2 regions of the Bradyrhizobium sp. CCBAU 53351 genome follow, and region 1 is predicted to be linked to the other one. Evidence: predicted binding sites of a transcription regulator. Region 1 holds the regulator's gene; the other holds the start of a gene.
The links. The regulator LexA, encoded in region 1, represses DNA repair genes until DNA is damaged. The targets are predictions, from matches to a motif close to TGTTCNNNNTGTGTTCNG.
Positions count from the first base shown of each region.

Region 2: a site for LexA is predicted at 2,728-2,745, ahead of XH83_RS05790 (ribonuclease T2). Genes of this name have one in related genera too.

Region 1 covers NZ_CP030059.1:3,456,517-3,466,015, forward strand. The annotation lists gene XH83_RS16155 (glutamine--tRNA ligase/YqeY domain fusion protein) at 1-289, shown strand, start outside; gene XH83_RS16160 (nuclear transport factor 2 family protein) at 300-686, shown strand; gene XH83_RS16165 (DUF2171 domain-containing protein) at 773-1,006, shown strand; gene XH83_RS16170 (ComEC/Rec2 family competence protein) at 1,103-3,382, shown strand; gene XH83_RS16175 (hypothetical protein) at 3,390-3,824, opposite strand; gene lexA (transcriptional repressor LexA) at 4,332-5,033, opposite strand; gene glp (gephyrin-like molybdotransferase Glp) at 5,209-6,420, opposite strand; gene XH83_RS16190 (hypothetical protein) at 6,622-6,828, opposite strand; gene XH83_RS16195 (HAD family phosphatase) at 6,999-7,628, opposite strand; gene XH83_RS16200 (alpha-hydroxy acid oxidase) at 7,638-8,771, opposite strand; gene XH83_RS16205 (S41 family peptidase) at 9,119-9,499, shown strand, end outside.
Region 2 covers NZ_CP030059.1:1,208,632-1,218,130, forward strand. The annotation lists gene XH83_RS05775 (outer membrane protein) at 1-382, shown strand, start outside; gene XH83_RS05780 (cold-shock protein) at 497-712, opposite strand; gene XH83_RS05785 (23S rRNA (adenine(2030)-N(6))-methyltransferase RlmJ) at 994-1,854, opposite strand; gene XH83_RS05790 (ribonuclease T2) at 1,978-2,682, opposite strand; gene XH83_RS05795 (hypothetical protein) at 2,803-3,264, opposite strand; gene XH83_RS05800 (hypothetical protein) at 3,450-3,749, shown strand; gene XH83_RS05805 (DUF3617 family protein) at 3,795-4,325, shown strand; gene XH83_RS05810 (ATP-binding protein) at 4,392-5,780, opposite strand; gene XH83_RS05815 (response regulator) at 5,800-6,525, opposite strand; gene XH83_RS05820 (MarR family winged helix-turn-helix transcriptional regulator) at 6,528-7,070, opposite strand; gene XH83_RS05825 (branched-chain amino acid aminotransferase) at 7,410-8,492, shown strand; gene XH83_RS05830 (YegJ family protein) at 8,695-9,219, shown strand; gene hisS (histidine--tRNA ligase) at 9,428-9,499, shown strand, end outside.

The sequences.
Region 1 (9,499 bases):
GCCCGCGGCAACGTCGGTGCCGGCTGAGATCCGCATCTACAACCAGCTGTTCGCCAATCCGAGCCCGGACGCTTCGAACTTCGCGGCCGATCTCAATCCGAACTCGCTGGAGATCCTGCCCGACGCGCGGATCGAGGCATCGGTGGCAGAGAGCAATGCGACCGAGCCGATGCAGTTCGAGCGCCAGGGCTATTTCGTGCGCGACAAGGACTCGACGCCCGGCAAGCCGGTGTTTTCGCGCACCATCGGTCTGCGCGATACGTTCGCGAAGGAAGTCGCGAAAGGATGAGGATTGAGGCATGAGCAGTGAAGCCGACGCCATCGTTTCCGCCATCATCGCGAAATGGTGCGCCGGCTTCGCCAGCCTCGATGCGGCCGCGCTCTCGTCGCTGTATTCGAGGAACGCGTTCTTCTTCGGCTCCAACCCGAAACTGTATCGGGGCAGGGCCGGCGTCGCCGACTATTTCAACGGCCTGCCGCGCTGGCGGAGGCCAAGCGCCGTGTTCTCCGATGTGAACGCAGCGCAAGCCGGCCCCGATCTGATCAACATGGCCGCGACAATCTCGTTCGACCTCGCCGGCGAGCGGGATGATCTCGTCGTCAAGATGAGCTGGGTCATCATCCGCGAGGACGGCGACTGGAAGATCGTCAATCACCACGCCTCGTCGCAGGCGCCGTTGATCTGACGGCCATCGTACACGGCATCGTCATTCCCGAGAGCCAGAACGAACGTCGTTTCTGTGCGTTGGGTGGGTTCAACAAGGAACTCACCATGCAGAACATCGCAGAGCATATGGAAGTCATCGGCGCCGACGGCGTTCATATCGGCACGGTCGACAAGGTCGAAGGCAACCGCATCAAGCTGACCAAGAAGGACAGCGGTGAGGGCAGCCACAAGGGCCATCATCATTTCATCGACAAGGGCCTCGTTGCCGATGTCGAAGGCAACAAGGTGCGGCTGTCGGCCAAGGCATCGGTGGCCGTGACCATGGAAGAGGAAAAGTAGGGCACCTCCGCGCCCGTTCCTGATTTGTACCGCTATTCGCCCGGCCGCACGTTCCGGTAGCCTCGGCGCCCATCGCGTCGCGTAGGATGCAGGGACATGGCGGAGCCGGGCCGGCCAATACGGTCCCAAGGTGTTGCCGGGACGTGGCCGGTCGGCCGCGCTTCGCCCGCTGGCGGCATTGTTCCGGCGGGCTTCGGCATCTGGCCGGCGATCGTCGAAACAATCCGCGGATGGGCTCGGGCCGAGGCCGGCCCCGGGCGCCTGCTGCCGTGGGTGCCGGTCGCCTTCGGCGGCGGCATCGCGCTCTATTTTGCCGCCGATCATGAGCCGGTGCTGTGGATTGTCGCCGCGACGGCGATCGCGCTGCTGCTCGGCGCGGCCCTGTTGCGGCGGAGCCGGCTGTTCGCGCCGGCGATCATGATCGCAGCGGTCGCGGCGGGCTTTGCCGTGGCGACCTGGAAGACCGCGCGCATTGCCCACACCGTACTCGCAAAACCACTCTATTCGGCGTCGCTGTCGGGCTTCGTCGAGACGCGCGACATCCGCGAGCGCACCGATCGCTTCGTGCTGCGTGTCACCGCGATGGAGGCGCAGCGCAGCGACGTCAAGCTCGACCGCGTCCGCCTCTCCGTGCGCAAGGGCACCGCGCCCGAGGTCGGCAGCTTCGTTCAATTGAAGGCGCGGCTGATGCCGCCGCTCACGCCGGTCCGCCCCGGCAGCTACGACTTTTCACGCGACATGTTCTTCCAGGGCATCGGCGCCTCCGGCTTCGTGATGGGCGCAATTACGGCTGCAATCCCGCCTGATGCCGGCGGCCTGCGGCTGCGCTATGCCGCCTTCATGCAGGGCCTGCGCGATGCGATCGACGCCCGCATCCGCGCAACGCTCGAGGGCGACAACCGCGCGATCGCAACTGCACTACTCACCGGGCGGCGCGATGCGATTTCCGCCCCTGTCAACGATGCGATGTTCATCTCCGGGCTTGGACACGTTCTCTCGATCTCCGGCTATCACATGGCGGTGGTCGCCGGCGTCGTCTTCTTCGCGGTGCGCGCGCTGCTGGCGTTGATCCCGGGCCTGACGGCCGGCTTCGCCATCAAGAAATGGTCGGCGGCTGCAGCATTCGTCGCGGCTGCGTTCTATCTGCTGCTCTCGGGCGCCGAGGTCGCAACCCAACGGTCGTTCTTCATGACGGCGGTGGTGCTGATCGCGGTGATGGTCGATCGCCGCGCCATCACCTTCCGCACGCTGGCGGTGGCGGCGCTGATCGTGCTTGCTGTCGCGCCGGAGGCGCTGGTGCATCCGAGCTTCCAGATGTCGTTTGCGGCAACGCTCGGGCTGGTGGCGCTGGTGCAGATCGGCATGCCGAACCTGCTGGCCTCACCCGATCATTCGGCCACCGCGCGCGTCGCGCTGTGGGGCGGGCGCGAGATCGCGATGCTGTTCCTGGCCTCGCTGATCGCGGGGCTTGCGACCACGCCCTATGCCGCCTTCCACTTCCATCGCGTCACGCCCTATGGCGTGCTCGCCAATCTCGGTGCGATGCCGGTGGTCTCGGCGCTGGTGATGCCGGCGGGGCTGCTGGGATTGCTGGCCGCGCCCTTCGGGCTCGATGGCGTCTTCTGGTGGCTGATGGGCCTCGGCATCGACTGGATGGTCGCGGTCTCGCGCTGGGTGGCGGCCTTGCCGGGCGCGGTCGGCCGCATCCCGGCGTTCGGGATCGCGCCGCTGATCGCCGCGAGCCTCGGCATCATCGTGATGGGCCTGTTGCGCACGCCCTTGCGCTGGTGCGGTGCCGTGGTGCTGCTGGCGTCCATCGCGTGGGGCCTGTCGGTGCGGCAGCCCGATATCCTGATCGCCGGGGACGGCGCGAGCGTCGCGGTGCGGGGCGGGGACGGGCGCCTGCACCTGATCAGGACGGGCAAGGACAATTTCATGCTGAAGGAGTGGCTGGCGGCCGACGCCGATCCGCGCGATGCCGGCAGCAGCGCGCTGGCCGAGGGGGTGTCGTGCGACGAGGCCGGCTGCGTCACGCCGCTTGCCGACGGGCGCCTGGTTGCGTTGGCCTCGCGCATCGATGCGCTCGCGGACGATTGCAGCCGTGCCGCACTGGTCGTGACGTCACGGCCCGCACCGCCCGATTGCGCGGCGATGGTGGTGGATCGGCAGCGGCTCGTTCGCCAGGGCGCGCTGGCGTTGACACGGCGTGGCGACGGATTTGCAGTTCAGGCGGTGAGGGCGAGGGGCACGAACCGTCCCTGGTCGCCGGCGGCCGCCGGCGAGGGAGATTTCGAAGGAGCCCTCATGCCGAGGGCGGCGGCTCCGCGCGCCAAGGATGCGACCCCGTCGGAGGCCGATCTTCAGGCGGAGGACTGAGCCTCGGTCAGCCCAGCGGCAGCGGTGTGACGGGCGAACGGCTATCGGCGATGATCTCAGGCTTGTGCTCGCGCTCGCCGACCGGTTGGGTCACGGGCAATTGCAGCACGGTTGCGCGCTGGCCTTCGACGAGCTGAGTCACCAGCACGTATTTGCCATCAGGGAATTCGATCGCATCGTGATGGCGATCGGGAATGTGCGGATCGATCTTGCCGAACTTGCCGACGCGGGAGTTGACGGTGCGCGTCCAGATCCAGCGGTTGTCGTAACGGACGTTGTCTGCGAAGGCGAGCTCCGTTCCCGGCAGCAGGCAGATCGCAACGGAGAGGTCGGCTTCGGAGGCGAAGCCGCGCGTCGAGGTGCCGCGGAAGGTTGTCGTGACGATGGTCTCGCCGACTTCTGCGGGGCGCGTCGCGACGGCATGCAGGCTATAGTCACACATCGGGTGCTCCTCATGTGAAGATAGCGACCCGCGCCTCTCGGAGGCACAGGCCTCTGTCAGAGTTTAAACACCAACGTTGTGCTTGGTTGTAGGCAAATCTGCGGCTGGGATCCGCACCCCGCGATCACTTTAACTTTCCCGAATTCGCCAGGAACAAAGCTGGCTGCGGTGCATTACGCCGGCGCCTGTCACGACACTTCGCATTGCCGGCGCGATCGCGGCGCTGCGCAATTGGGTGTTGCGGACATGGCAATGCGATGGCGCGGCAACGGCCCCGTGCCCCGACCGCTGCCCAAACGATCTGGTCTTCCGAACGCGAAACGCCGTGACGCGATGTTGCTGCGGTCCGCCGAAGATGGCCGTGGAGGAGGGGCCGGATAATCTGTGCAGAACCAGAATGATCATCCAGCCGGAGCGGACATTCATCCGCTCCAATCTCAGATCGGCGACGCCGACCGAAGGCGCACGCAGGCGCCAAAACTACTTTCGGACTGAGTCCTTCCGGACTCAGTACTTCCGGTAAAGCCCAATCAGCTTGCCCTGAATCTTCACCCGGTTCGGCGGCAGGATACGCACCTCATAGGCGGCATTGGCAGGCTCGAGCGCGATCGACGCGCCGCGGCGGCGGAAGCGCTTGAGCGTAGCCTCCTCGTCGTCGATCAGCGCCACCACGATGTCGCCGGTGTCGGCGCTCTCGTTGCGCTGGATCAGCGCCATGTCGCCGTCCAGGATACCGGCCTCGACCATGGAATCACCGCGCACCTCGAGAGCGTAATGCTCGCCCGAGCCGAGCATGTCGGGCGGCACGCTGATGGTGTGGCTACGGGTCTGCAATGCCTCGATCGGCGTGCCGGCCGCGATCCGGCCCATCACGGGCACCGCAACGGGCCGCTCGCCCTCGTCCACGGGCGGGCTGGAGCTCGCGCGGATCTTGCCGAGATTGCCCTCGATGACGCTTGGCGTGAAGCCGCGCCGGGCGCCGGCGGCAGCCTGGAGCTCCGGCAGCTTGATCACTTCGATGGCGCGGGCGCGGTTGGGCAGCCGGCGAATGAAGCCGCGCTCCTCGAGCGCGGTGATCAGGCGGTGGATGCCCGACTTCGAGCGCAGGTCGAGCGCATCCTTCATCTCGTCGAAGGAGGGCGGCACGCCGCTTTCCTTCAAACGCTCGCTGATGAACCGCAGAAGCTCGTATTGTTTGCGCGTTAACATCTCGACCAAAGTCCCCCGGTTGATGTCGTTCGATTCCGAGACGATGAGTTCAGCGATAAGCCGCTACATCCTCGAAACAAATCATGAACGGACACTATATGTTCGATACATGTTCCGCAACTGCTTAATTTACCGTGAACGAAGCGCGGTTCGCGGAATGCGTGTGGCCGTGCACTCAGACGGGGAGCCGCAGCACCTCGCAGGGGCTGCCGGCCTCGGCCTTCGGTGCGAACGGTGGGCGCACGAGAAGTACCTGTGCCGCAGCAAGATTCGCAAGCAGAGAGGAATCCTGATGGCTGACGGGAAGCGCGACCGGCGTGCCGTCGTCGCGCAGCTCGAGGGTCGCGCGCAAGTAATCCTCGCGCTGGTCGTTGGCACCGAGATCGCAGGCGAGCACGGCGCGTTCGCGACGATGATGAATCACCGAGCGGCCCGACAAGGCGCGAATCAGCGGCACCATGAACAGGAAGGCGCACACATAGGACGACACGGGATTGCCGGGCAGGCCGATCACGCGCATGGCGCCCAGCCGGCCATGCATCATCGGCTTGCCCGGCCGCATGGCGATCTTCCAGAACGCCATCGCGATGCCTTCGTCCCTGAGTGCCTGCTGGACCAGGTCGTGGTCGCCGACCGACGCGCCGCCGGTCGTGATCAGGATATCGGCACCGCTCTCGCGGGCGCGGCGGATGCCTGATGTGGTGGCCTCCAGCGTGTCGGCGGCGACGCCGAGGTCGACGGTCTCGGCGCCCTCGCTGCGGGCGAGCGCGTGCAGGGCGTAGCCGTTGGAGTAGACGATCTGGCCGTGCCCGGGCGCTGAGCCCGGCATCACCAGTTCGTCACCGGTGGCGAGGATCGCGACCTTGGGACGGCGGCAGACGGCGAGCTGCGGGTAATTCATTCCGGCAGCGAGCGCGAGGTCACGCTCGGTCAGACGCGTGCCCTTGCGGAGGAGGACGTCACCCTCACGGAAGTCGACGCCGGCCGGGCGGATGTGCCGTCCGGTGATCGCGGCTTCCTTGATCGTGACGCTGTTGCCGTCCGCGACGGTGTCCTCCTGGATCACGACCGCGTCCGCACCGTCGGGAACGACGCCCCCGGTGAAGATCCGCACGGCTTCGCCGGTGCCGACCGCTCTCGCGAAAGGACGGCCGGCGGCGACCTCGCCAATCACCGTCAGCCGGGAATCGATCGCTGCCGCGTCGGCCGCGCGCACCGCATAGCCGTCCATCGCCGACATGGCTTGCGGCGGCTGCGTGCGCCGCGCCGCGACATCAAGTGCCAGCACGCGGTGATAGGCCTCGTCGAGGGCAACCATCTGTTCAGGCAGCGGCTCTGCACCTGCCAGCACCGCGGCAAGGGCGTCGGAAACCGGCATCAGGGCCACGGGCAAAACTCCTGCTCGCACATCGTTCAATGGGGCGGCGAGAGTTCTAGCCGACCGCAGGCGCGAGGCAAAGCAGCGCGCGGGATGATCTATCCTGCGTGATCTCCGTGGTGGAGGAGTGCAAGTTCGTCAGGGCATGATCAGGAAGCCGAGACAGCGCGCCTTGAAGGACGAGAATCACGAGCGCCAACACCGATACGGTCACCGTGCCGCCGGATCGTCCGGACTGATCTCAAATGCGACGTCGGGCGCTTTGGGCCCTTGATCCTTGTCGGGGAGCGGATCGGCCTGCGATTTCAGGTCGGCGGCCTTGCTGATCAGCTTGGCGGAAAGGTCAGAATCCGAGGTGTTTCTTGCGAATTCAAGCAGGAGAGAGGCTTGCTTGGTGAGATAGGTTTTGCCCAGCACGTCGATCAGTCCGATGTAGAAGTCCCAACGGACTCAAGAGTCCGAAGGGCGGTATTCCGTTCCCGGAACTCTGTATAAAAATGCACAAAGTGATCAGGTTCCAAAATTCCAGCAGATTTAGTTCCGGAAGATGTCGCTGCCGGGAGGCCGGGTGGCACTCGCGGCTGGCGTCAGATGCCCAATGCTTTCAAGGCCTTCCCGACGTCGCGCGGCGAGGTCACATGCACGGCCGTCAGGCCGCGGGCTCGCGCGCCTTCGATGTTCTCAGCGAGGTCGTCGAAGAACACGATGCGCTCGGCGGGAACGCCGATCGCGGCGACGACATGGTCGAAAGCCTCCGCATCCGGTTTGCGCAGGCCGATGCTCGATGACAGGTACAGCTCGCGGAAATGGCCGAGCAGATCGGCATATTCCTTCGAGAAATAATCGACATGCGGCCGGTTGGTGTTGGAGAAGGCGTAGAGCGGCATCTGTTTCGCCGCCCGCGGCAACAACTCGGCGATATCAGGCATCTCGCCGGCGAAGATCGCGTTCCAGCCCTCCAGGAACTGGGCATCCGAAATGCCGATCCCCAGCGAAGCGCGTAGCGAGGCGAAATAATCCTCGTCGCTGATCTTGCCCATCTCGTGCAGCCGGTAGGCCTCGTCGCGCACATAGCGCGCGACGATGCTTTCGGGCTGGCAGCCGGCATGTCCCGCCCAGCAAGCGATCGCCTTGGAAAAGTCGATGTCGAGCACCACGCGCCCGAGATCGAACAGAAGCGCATCCGCGCTGCCGGGAGAGAGCGATGTCACCTGCAATCCTCTTACTCAGTACCGATAAGGTTCGTGGTCGAACAGCGGAAACGCGCTGAACACGCTCGGCGCGTTGGTGGCGGTCGCCGGATGCAGGCAGGATTTGTCGACCTCGGCAAACGACGTGGCGCCGAGCAGGCCGAGGCAGCGCAGCACCTCGTCTTCGAGCAGCTCCAGCATCCGCGTGATGCCGGCTTCGCCGGCCGCCGCCAGCGCCCAGCATTGCAGCCGGCCGATGCCGACGAGATCTGCCCCTGCCGCGATCGCCTTGACGATGTCGGTGCCGCGACAGATGCCGCCGTCGACCATGATCTTGGCGCGGCCCTTCACGGCCTCGACGATTTCGGGCAGCACATGCATGGCACCGCGGCCATGGTCGAGCTGGCGGCCGCCGTGATTGGAGACGTAGATCCATTCGACGCCGTGATCGACCGCGATCAGCGCGTCCTCGGCGGTGGCGATGCCCTTCAGGATCAGCGGGATCTTGAACTTGTCCTTGATCATCTTCACGGTCCGCCACTCCAGGCCCTTCTGGAAATCGCCGCCGGTGGCGCGCAGGCGACTCTCGCGAACGTAGCGCTTGGCGATGTCACGTTCGCGACGGCTGTAATGGGCGGTGTCGACGGTCAGGCAGAAGGCGGCATAGCCGTTCTTCTCGCTTCGGCTGACGACATCCGCGACGAAGGAATCGTCGCCGCGGACATAGAGCTGGTAGAGCCGGAGCGCATCGGGCGCCATCTCGGCGGTCTTCTCCAGGCCCGGCTCGGACACCGAGCTCAGCATGTGCGCCGCACCGAAGGTGCCGGCACCGCGCGCGACGCTCGCCGCGCCGTCCGGATCGAAGATTTCGAGCGCGCCGACGGGCGCCAGCACCACCGGAAGGCGCATCTTGCGGCCAAATTGCTGAACCGCGCCGTCGACCTTGCGGACGTCGCGCAGCACGCGCGGGCGGAAGGCGATCTCGTCCAGCGCCATGCGGTTGCGGCGCATCGTGGTTTCGGTCTCGGCGGCGCCGACGATGTAGTCCCAGGCGTTCTGGTTGAGGTTGGCCCGCGCTTTCCGGATGAATTCGTGCAGATTCTGGAACGGCTCGTTGCTGGCGCCGAGCTCGACGTTCCGTTCCGGCCGGATGCGGGGTGCTTCGTTCATTGTTATCCTCCCGAGAATTTGAAGCCTTATGTCATCGCCTAACCCGTCCAGGCCTCCAAAACTATCCTAAAATCGCATAGCAGCAGGGCGTGGACCGGCCGATGATTCCCCTTGCGGGCTGGCCAGTCCTGCAACGTTGCCAAAAGTTTAGGTCCGGGCGAAGCGATTTCTGCGGTGCACCCGTCGGCGTGGCATCCCGGCCTTGAAGAAACCAGAATGGTATTGTGAGAAGCAGACTGGATCGCCAATTGCATGGCGCCTCCCAAGTCTTGAAAGACAAGTCCCGAAAGACAAGTCTCGAGAGACAAGCTTAAAGCGAACCGCCCAGCGAAAAGGCCAGCCCATCCATGCGGAAATCCCTGCTGTTCCCTCTGGGCACGCTCACCGGAGCGTGTCTCACCCTTCTGGTAGCCAGCCCGCACGGCGGCGTATGGGCGGCGCGGGCGGCAGCAAACGCGAATGATGCCTATTCCCAGCTCAACCTGTTCGGCGAAGTGTTCGAGCGCGTGAAGGCGAGCTATGTCGAGAAGCCCGACAATGCCAAGCTGGTTGAAGGCGCGATCACCGGCATGGTGACCTCGCTCGATCCGCATTCGCGCTACATGAACGCGAAGGCCTGGACCGAGATGCAGGAGACCACCTCCGGTGAGTTCGGCGGCCTCGGCATCGAGGTCACGATGGAGGACGGCCTCGTCAAGGTCGTCTCGCCGATCGACGATACGCCCGCC
Region 2 (9,499 bases), 2.2 Mb from region 1:
GAACGGCCCGTTCGTGTTCGGCGTCGAGGGCGATATCCAGGCGGCCGGTGCCGACGATACCTTCGCCCCGTGGAAATTCTCCAATCCGTGGTTTGGCACCCTGCGCGGCCGCGCGGGCTATGCCGTCAACAACGTGCTGTTCTACGGCACCGCCGGCCTCGCCTTCGGCGAGTTGCGCGCGCAGACCTTCGGCTGGTCGGAATCGCACACCACCGCGGGCTGGACCATCGGTGCCGGCGCAGAAGTCGGCCTTGCTCCGAACTGGAGCGCCAAGCTCGAATATCTCTACATCGATCTGTCGACCAGTCAGTTCGCAATTACGGGCGTGTCAAACGGCTATAGCGCCAGCGTTGTTCGCGCAGGCGTGAATTATCGCTTCTGATAGCTGAAGAAGAAAATACCGGACAACAACTCCCGGCCGCTCGCGGCCGGGATTTTTTTTCGCCAAGTACTTTTTACGCCAAGTATTTTCGCGAGGTATTTTGCGTCAGGCCCGCTAGGACAGGATGACCAGGTTGACCGCCTTCGGTCCCTTCCCCTTCTTGTCCGGCTCGACTTCGAAAGTAATGCGCTGTCCTTCCGCAAGGTCCTTCAGTCCGGCCCGCTCCACAGCAGTAATATGCACGAAGACGTCGCGGCCGCCGTCGTCAGGCTTGATGAAACCGTAGCCGCGTTCGCCGTTGAAAAACTTAACCGTTCCCGTCATGGCCATCGGGAAACTCCCCCTCATTGCTCCTCCGCCGCGACGCAGACTCACGTCGCGACATGACCGGGCGATACGAAGCCCGGGAGAGCTGGCCATCCTTGGGCGGACCGTAAGCGGTCCGGCCGGATCTTTCTTAGGCCTTCACTCCGCCGCAACCATTCGCGGAAGCGGAACGTAAAGCCAGTCACGGAAACAGCATAATACGGTTCTCTGCAGATTGACTACCGCTCCTGCATATTTTTCCCAAGAATGCCGGAGTGTTACGGTCTCTCCTTAAGGCTTGGGGATTAAGGCTTGGGGACCTCCAATCGGAATCTGGCAGCACCGCCCTGGCCGAGCGGTATTTCCAACTCGGGCAGGATGGTCTTCAGCTCGCCCTGCAGCGTGTAGGGCGGATTGACGATCAGCAGCCCGGTGGAGGCGAGAGCTCCGCCGTCGAGCTGGGGCGCGACGCTGAATTCGAGGCGCAGGCATTTTCCCGGTGGTTTTGCTGCGGCTGCGAGCCGGGCCACCGTTTGGGCCAGCGCGTCGGTGGCACGCCGGCTCTTGGCCGGATACCAGATGAGATAGATGCCGGTCGGCCATTTCACGAAGGCGGCGGCGAAGGCTTCGCCCAGCCGCTCGAACTCGTCCTTGGCTTCGAAGGGCGGATCGATCAGCACGAGGCCGCGCCGCTCCTTTGGCGGCACGAAGGCCGGCAGAGCTACCCAGCCGTCGAGATCGACCACGCGGGCCTGTTCGTCGCGGCGCAGCGCGTCGATCAGTGCCTTGCGCGCCTTCGGTTCGAGCTCGCAGGCGACCAGCCGGTCCTGCGGCCTCAGCAGACCGCGCGCGATCAACGGCGAGCCCGGATAGGTTTTGAGCTCGCCCTTCGGGTTGAAGGCGCGGACGATGTCGAGATAGGGCTTGGCCAGCGCCGCGCTCTCGTTCGACAGCCGGGCCTGCATCAGCCGCGCGATGCCGGTCAGCCATTCGCCGCTGCGGCGCGCCTCGTCGCTGTCGAGATCGTAGAGGCCGGCCCCGGCATGGGTATCGATGACGCGGAACGCCCCCGGCTTGTCCTGCAGATAGGTGACGATGCGCGCCAGCACGATGTGCTTGATGACATCGGAGAAGCTGCCGGCGTGGAAGGCGTGGCGGTAATTCATGGGGTAGGACTACGCCACGTGATGGCTTGAGCAAAGAGGCACAATCACGTGTCCTGGACGCGGTGCAGCGTGTAACGCTGCGCCGCCGAGCCGGGGGCCCGGTTTCTTGCGCGAGCCTCGGCCTCAACCGCCCCTGATCGGCGGCATCGTCACCTGCTCGCGGCGGCAAGCGCGGCGGTCGGCTTCCTCGCAGGCGCGGAATTGCAGGTCCTTGCTGAGGCAGATGCGGACCTCGGAGAGCCGGGTGCGGTTGCAGGTGACCGAGACGGCGGCATTGCTCAAGCCCGGATTGGCCTTGATGAAGGCCTCCTCGACCTCTGTCGGCGCCACGGACTTGGCCTGCGACAGATCGAGATATTCGGCCGGAATCTTGATCGCGGCACGCGCTTTGCGGATCGTCTCGAAATAGCTGCGGCCCTCGAGGCCCGAGCAGGTGCCGTGCTTGTCCCATTCGTTGAAGATCAGCCCCGGCGCCGGCATCAGGTCGAGCATCGAGGAGACGATGTTGCGGTTCAGCCGCGGCGCCGGCCGCTGGCAATATTCCGGGAAGCCGTTCTCATATTGCGGCCACAGCCCATGCACCACGAAGGCGTAGGGCCGTCCGCCGCACTGGATCTGGGAGCGGCCGCCACGCTCGGCCGCCTCCTCGCAGAACGAGGGCGACCATGACAGCGACAGCACATAGAAATCGAACTCGCCGGGCGCGTTCTGCCGCTTGTCCTGGGCCTTTGCGTCGCCGGCGAACGAGGCGAGGCTAGCCGCAAGGATCAGGGAAAGGGCCAGCGAGATCACGAGGCGGGAGAAGGAATGCAATCTGGAATGAAACATGGCAACGCCCCTCAACTAGACTGTGCAGGAAGCCTAGCAGGCGAAAAGAACATTTCAAGAACAAAATTCAGGCGGCCGCCATTTGGCGGCTGACAGCGCCCGAATCAGGGCGCCTCGAGCTCAAGGCCTGGCGGCGCGGCAGGCCGGATTATAGGCCCAGTTGCGATCGACCCCGACCACGCACCATTCGACGCCGTTACCGTAGCTGGCGAACCCGCCGTCCTCGATGATCGAGAAGTGCACCTTGCGCACCTTGCCGTCGGTGAGCATGGCCTCTCCGCTGCAATAGCGGCGCGGAATGTTGTCGGACTGCCAGGGCCGGTACGCGGTCTCGTGCACGGCGGAGAAGCCGGTGATCTTCAGCGAAGAATTCCAGAACGTATATTCCTTCTCCGCGAACTCGCGCTCGATCCTCGGCAGAGCCCAGTCGCAATTGGCGACGTTGCCGTCATAGCGGGGTCCGCTCAGCCAAAAATTCAGCTCCAGCGGATTGGCGGCCCTGGCCTCGCCGAGCGTCACCGCCCCGAATATGAGGCCGAGCAGAGCGGCAAAGCGGAGCGATTTCAGGGAGGGGGCGCGCATGGTCAATCCGGACAGCTAAGGTCTTGCGAAGGTCGGACGGTGCCGTGAAGGCCGGGGGAGGTCAAGTGCAGCGCGGCAACACTTCGCCAGGAGTTGACCACAACATCGTGGTCGGCAGGGCTTCGGTTCTTTCCACTTCCATCCCGGCACCGTAAACTGGGGGCCAGCCAATTGGAGTGACGGGAATGCGAATCATTGCGGCCGCGGGTCTTCTCGCCAGCCTGGTTGTCTCGGGTATGACGGCGAGCCAGTCGGCGCGCGCCGACATCGTGCCGCCGTTCAAGGGCAATGACACCGGCGGGATCATTGCCTATTCGATGGCCACCCAGGTCGATGCACGTCAGGTCGCGGTCGATCACTGCGCGCGCTACCGCAAGGTGGTCAAGTTCCTCAGCGTGCAGGCCTATGAGGGCGGCTACATCTCGTTCTCCTGCCGCTGGGTGCCCTATGGCGCCGCCGAGCAGCCGATCCGCACGCTCTACTGAGGCGTTGTCGTAACGCCGCAATCCAATAAGCCGGGAGCTTCTCGCATGACGCGCAAACTCGCTTTGCTCGGCTCGACGCTTTGTCTCGTGGTGTCGGCGGGGATTGCCAGCGCCGACGATCTGCCGGTGCGCAAGGCCGGCCTCTGGGAATTGAAGATGGTCCGCACCGGCGGGCCGGTGCCCGAGATGACCATGCAGCACTGCACCGACGAGACCGTCGACAAGGAGATGAACAACAACGTCTCGCCGATGGCCAAGCAGGTCTGCGCCAAGCAGGAGATCAAGAAGACCGCGACCGGCTATGTCAGCGATTCCGAGTGCAGCGTCGCCGGCATCAGCACGACCTCGCATGCCGAGATCACGGGCGATTTCAATTCGGCCTATACGGTGAAGACCACCTCGCACGCGCAGGGCGGCGCCGCCGGTGCCGCGGGCCGCGACACCTCGATGACTCTCGAGGCGAAATGGCTCGGCGCCTGCAAGCCGGAGCAGAAGCCCGGCGACATCGTGATGCCCGGCGGCTTCAAGATGAACGTGCGCGACATGGACAAGCTGAAGGCGCTGCTGCCGAAGTAGGATTGCCGTAGCTGCAAAATCGATGCGCTTCCTCGCCCCGTTCTTAGGGGGGAGGTGAAGTAAGACCTACACCGGAATCCGCACGCTCGCCCTCAAGCCGCCCATCGGGCTGTCGCCGAGCGTGATGTCGCCACCGTGGGAGCGGGCGATGTCGCGGGCGATGGCAAGGCCGAGGCCGGTGCCGCCTTCGTCCTGGTTGCGGGCATTGTCCAGCCGCAGGAACGGCTTGAACACTTCTTCGCGCAAATGCGTGGGAATGCCGGGTCCGTCGTCGTCGACCGTCACGGTCAAATAACGGTGATCGCGCTGGCCGGTGATGGCGATGCTCTTGCCGTAGCGCGCCGCGTTGGTGACGAGGTTGGCGAGGCAGCGCTTGAACGAGGCCGGCTTCACGGTGACGACGGGCAGGCCGTGGAAGGCGACGGTCGCGGCATGGCCATGGCGCTCGGCATCGCCGCGCAGCTCCTCGAGCGCCTGCGCCATGTCGGTCGGCTGCGATTGCTCACCGGAATCGCCGCGCGCAAAGGCGAGGTAATCCTCCAGCATCATCGACATCTCGTCGACGTCCTTGCGCATGCCCTCGAGCTCGGGGCTGTCGCCGATCAGCGCCAGCTCGAGCTTGAAGCGGGTCAGGATGGTGCGCAGATCGTGGCTGACGCCGGCGAGCATCGCGGTGCGCTGCTCCATCGTGCGCTCGATGCGCGATTTCATCTCGAGAAAGGCGACGGAGGCGCGCCGCACCTCGCGCGCGCCGCGCGGGCGGAAGTTCGGCGCCTCGCGGCCCTTGCCGAAACTTTCGGCGGCGTCCGCAAGACGCAGGATCGGCTTGATCTGATTGCGCAGGAACAGCACCGCGACGATCAGCAGGATCGAGGAGGTGCCGACCATCCAGAACAGGAAGATCTCCGAGTTCGAGGCATAGGCAGCGCTGCGCTGCGCGAACACGCGCATCACGGCATCGTCGAGCTGGATGCGGATTTCGACCAAATTGGAGCGGCCGACCGTGTCGATCCAGAACGAGCGGCCGATCTGGCGGCCGAGCTGCACCGACAGCGTCTGGTCGAGCAGCGAGAAGAACGGCTTCGGTCCCGGCGGCGGCATGTCGCCGGCGGGCAGGAAGTCGACCACGAGGCCGAGCCGCTGCTGCGCGATGCGGCGGATCTCGGTGCGGTCCTTGTCCTGCGGATAGCCCTTGTAGACGTCGATCAGTGCGGCGATGTCCTGCACCACCGCGGCCGACAACCGGCGCGTCACCGTGTTCCAGTGCCGCTCCATGAACACGAAGGCGACGACCGATTGCAGCACCACCATCGGCACGATCATGATGAGGAGCGCGCGAGCGTAGAGGCCGGTCGGCATCCAGCCCTTGAACGCGTTGCCCATCCAGCCATTGGCCGCCGAAACGCGGCCGGCGGCGCTCTTCAGAAGCGTCAGGCCGGTGTCGATCGTGCTCATCTGGCGCGCTTCACTTGATTTATGGCGAGGCCACCAGGCGGTAGCCGATGCCGCGTACCGCCTGGAGGAACAGCGGATTGGCGGGGTCGGTCTCGATCTTGCGCCTGAGGCGGTTGATCTGCACGTCGACGGCGCGCTCGTTGACGCTGCCATTGCCGGTCAGCGCGCTGCGCGGCACGGTCTCGCCCGGCGTCTCCGAGAGAATGCGCAGCATTTCGCGCTCGCGGTCGGTGAGGTGGATGACCTCCTCGCCCTGGCGCAGCTCGCCGCGATCGAGATGGTAGATGTAGGGACCAAAGGCGATCTTCTCGATCGTCGTGGCCTGCGGCGGCGGAGCGGCGCGCTTGAGGATGTTGTTGATGCGCAGCGCCAGCTCGCGCGGCTCGAACGGCTTCGCCACATAGTCGTCGGCGCCGATCTGCAGGCCCTCGATGCGGGCCTCCGCTTCATGGCGCGCCGTCAGCATCACGATCGGCACCGAGGAGGAGGTCCGGATGAAGCGCGCGAGATCGAAGCCGGTCTCGCCGGGCATCATGACGTCGAGGATCAGCAAGTCGAAATGCAGACCCAGCAATTTCGACCGCGCATCGCCGGCGCTGGCGGCCGTGGTGACGCGGTAGCCCTCGCCGGCAAGGAAACGCGAGAGCAGATCGCGGATGCGGCGGTCGTCGTCGACGAGCAACAGATGCGGCGCATCGTCGGCCGGGCGCGCCGGTGCGCGGGCGAGAGTGGCGGCGAGCGTCACGGTTACTCCTTGGCGTCTTGGTTGACGGAGGCGAAGATCGTCTCGAGCACCTTGTCCGGATCGTCCCGATCGATCATCGCACGCAGGAAGCGCTTGACCGTCTCGGCATCCTGCGGGCTCATCTCGGCGAGCGCTTTGGTGATCCGCGTGGTCTGCAGACCCGCGAGCTTCTGCACCAGCGTCTCGCCTTTCGGCGTCGCGTAGAGCAGGCGCTGGCGGCGGTCGTTGTCGCCGGTCTTCTGCACGATGTAGCCCTCGTCCAGGAGCTGCTTGAGCACGCGGCCGAGCGACTGTTTTGTGATGCGCAGGACGTCGAGCAGATCGGCGACCTTGAGACCAGGATAGCGGTAGACGAAGTGCATGACCCGGTGATGGGCCCGCCCGAAGCCGAAAGCCTCCAGCTCCTGGTCGGGATCGCCGACGAAGTCGCGATAGGCGAAGAACAGCAGCTCGATGATATCCCAGCGCAAATTGCCTCCATCGCCTGCGGCCCGCCGAGGCTCGGCGGCGTCTTGAGAGGGACTCGCGAAATTTATGTCAGGCATATTGACGTATCTTGGGTTCAATGTTACAAAACGATCAGCCCGCACGAAATTTTAGATCGTTTCGCGGCGGGCGGCGTCGATGCAGGGACGGCGGAAAGAGCCGGACAGGCGACGACAGCCGGATCAGATCTACCGTGCGATTGTCGAGCGGCATTTCGGCAAAACATACTGGACTTCCGTCTCGCGCAAAAGCATGTCCTGCCCGACATGCTGGCCACGGGAAACCGGCCGTAACAAGGCTGGCGGTGGTCCAGCCAGAAACCAATCGAGCCAGCTGGCCCCGGAACGGGGCGGGCGGGCGCCAGAACAGCGCCGATACCGGCAGCGGGAGCCAAGGACATGAGCATGACATTCGACATCCAGCCCGCCACCAATCCGACGTCCGAGAAAGATCGCGTGGCCAAGCTGGTGGACCCCGGCTTTGGCCGGGTCTTCACCGATCACATGGCGATCGTCCGCTACAACCAGGCCAAGGGCGGCTGGTACGAGGCGAAGATCGAGGCGCGCGCCAACTTCCAGATGGATCCGGCCGGCGCCGTCCTGCACTACGCGCAGGAGATTTTTGAAGGCCTGAAGGCCTACAAGCGCGACGACGGCGGCGTGAACCTGTTCCGTCCCGACGCCAATGCGCGGCGCTTCAGGGACTCGGCCGACCGCATGGCGATGGCGCAGCTGCCCGAGGACGTCTTCATCGAGGCGGTCGAGCAGCTCGTGCGCATCGATCGCGCCTGGATGCCGGGCGGCGAGGGCAGCCTGTACCTGCGGCCTTTCATGATCGCGAGCGAGACCTTCCTCGGCGTCAAGCCGTCGTCCGAATACATCTTCTCGGTCATCGCCTCGCCGGTCGGCTCCTATTTCAAGGGCGGTCCCGCGCCGGTCTCGATCTGGGTGTCGGAAAACTATACGCGCGCGGCCGTCGGCGGCACCGGCGCCGTCAAATGCGGCGGCAATTATGCCGCGAGCCTGCGCGCGCAGGCCGAAGCGATCCAGCACGGCTGCGACCAGGTTGTCTTCCTCGACGCGATCGAGCGCCGCTATATCGAGGAGCTCGGCGGCATGAACGTCTTCTTCGTGTTCGACGACGGCTCGCTGCTCACGCCGCCGCTCGGCACCATCTTGCCCGGCATCACCCGCGATTCCATCATCGCGCTGGCCAAGGACGCCGGCAAGACCGTGCGCGAGGAGCCGTATTCGCTCGACCAGTGGCGCAAGGACGCGGGGAGCGGCAAGCTGAAGGAGGCCTTTGCCTGCGGCACCGCCGCCGTCATCTCGCCGATCGGCAAGGTGCGCTCGGTGAGCGGCGATTTCGAGATCTCGGGCGGCGCCGCCGGCCCCGTCGCCATGGGCCTGCGCAAGCAGCTCGTCGACATCCAGTACGGCCGCACCAACGATCCGCACAACTGGATCCGCAAGGTGTTTTGAGGTCTCGTGTCCCGGACGCGCAAAGCGCGAGCCGGACCCAGAGTGCCAGTGGCTGGACCCCGGATCAGCAGCGCACCACGCCGCCAAGAGGCGCCGCGCTGCGCAGCATCCGGGGAACGCTGCTGCCGTTTAGCGCCATGAACGACCTGCCACGATCCCGCGACAAAGTCCGGATACAACGAGCATCCCGGATATCGCGATCATGGCAACCAAACTCTCCCACCCCGTGAAATGGGTCGTTCTCGCCGCCATCACCGGCGTCTCCGTTTTCGGCATCCTGACCATCGGTCCGACGCACGAGGTCGTCGCGCAAGACCGCTCGCCGATCGTCGACGTGCGCACCAGCGATCCCGAGATGAATGCGGCGATCGCGCGGGCCCGCGGCACGCTGCCGACCTTCTGGGCGTCCTACGAGGCGCCGAAGTCGTCGGAGACCGGGCACGCCTTGAAGGTGCGCTTTTCGACCCGCAAGGGCGGCGAGCACATCTGGATCGGCGAGGTGAAGAAGCAGCCCGGCGGGACCTATTCAGGCCTGTTCGCCAACGAACCGCGCGACCTGCCGGGCAAGCACGCCGGCGATAAGGTTTCGTTCGGCGAAGCCGACATCTCGGACTGGATGTTCATGCGCAACGGCAAGATCGTCGGCGGCGAAACCATCAAGCCGACGCTGAAGTCGCTGCCGAAGGCGGATGCCGATGCCCTGCGGGCGCGGATGGAGCAGCCGTAGGTTCTCTTCTTCCTTCTCCCCTTGTGGGAGAAGGTGGCGCGAAGCGCCGGATGAGGGGTTATCTCCGCGAATCTCATCGTGAGATTTTCTCGCGCGGATAGAGACCCCTCACCCGTCTCGCCGCTTCGCGGCGAGCCACCCTCTCCCACAAGGGGAGAGGGAAAAGGCACCAGTTGCCGCCTCGCGCCCCGGCTGGTAAACGCCGCGCATGGCCGAGAAACCCAAAAAACCCCAGAAACTGAAGGCGCGCCTGCCGCGCGGGCTCGAGGATCGCGACCCC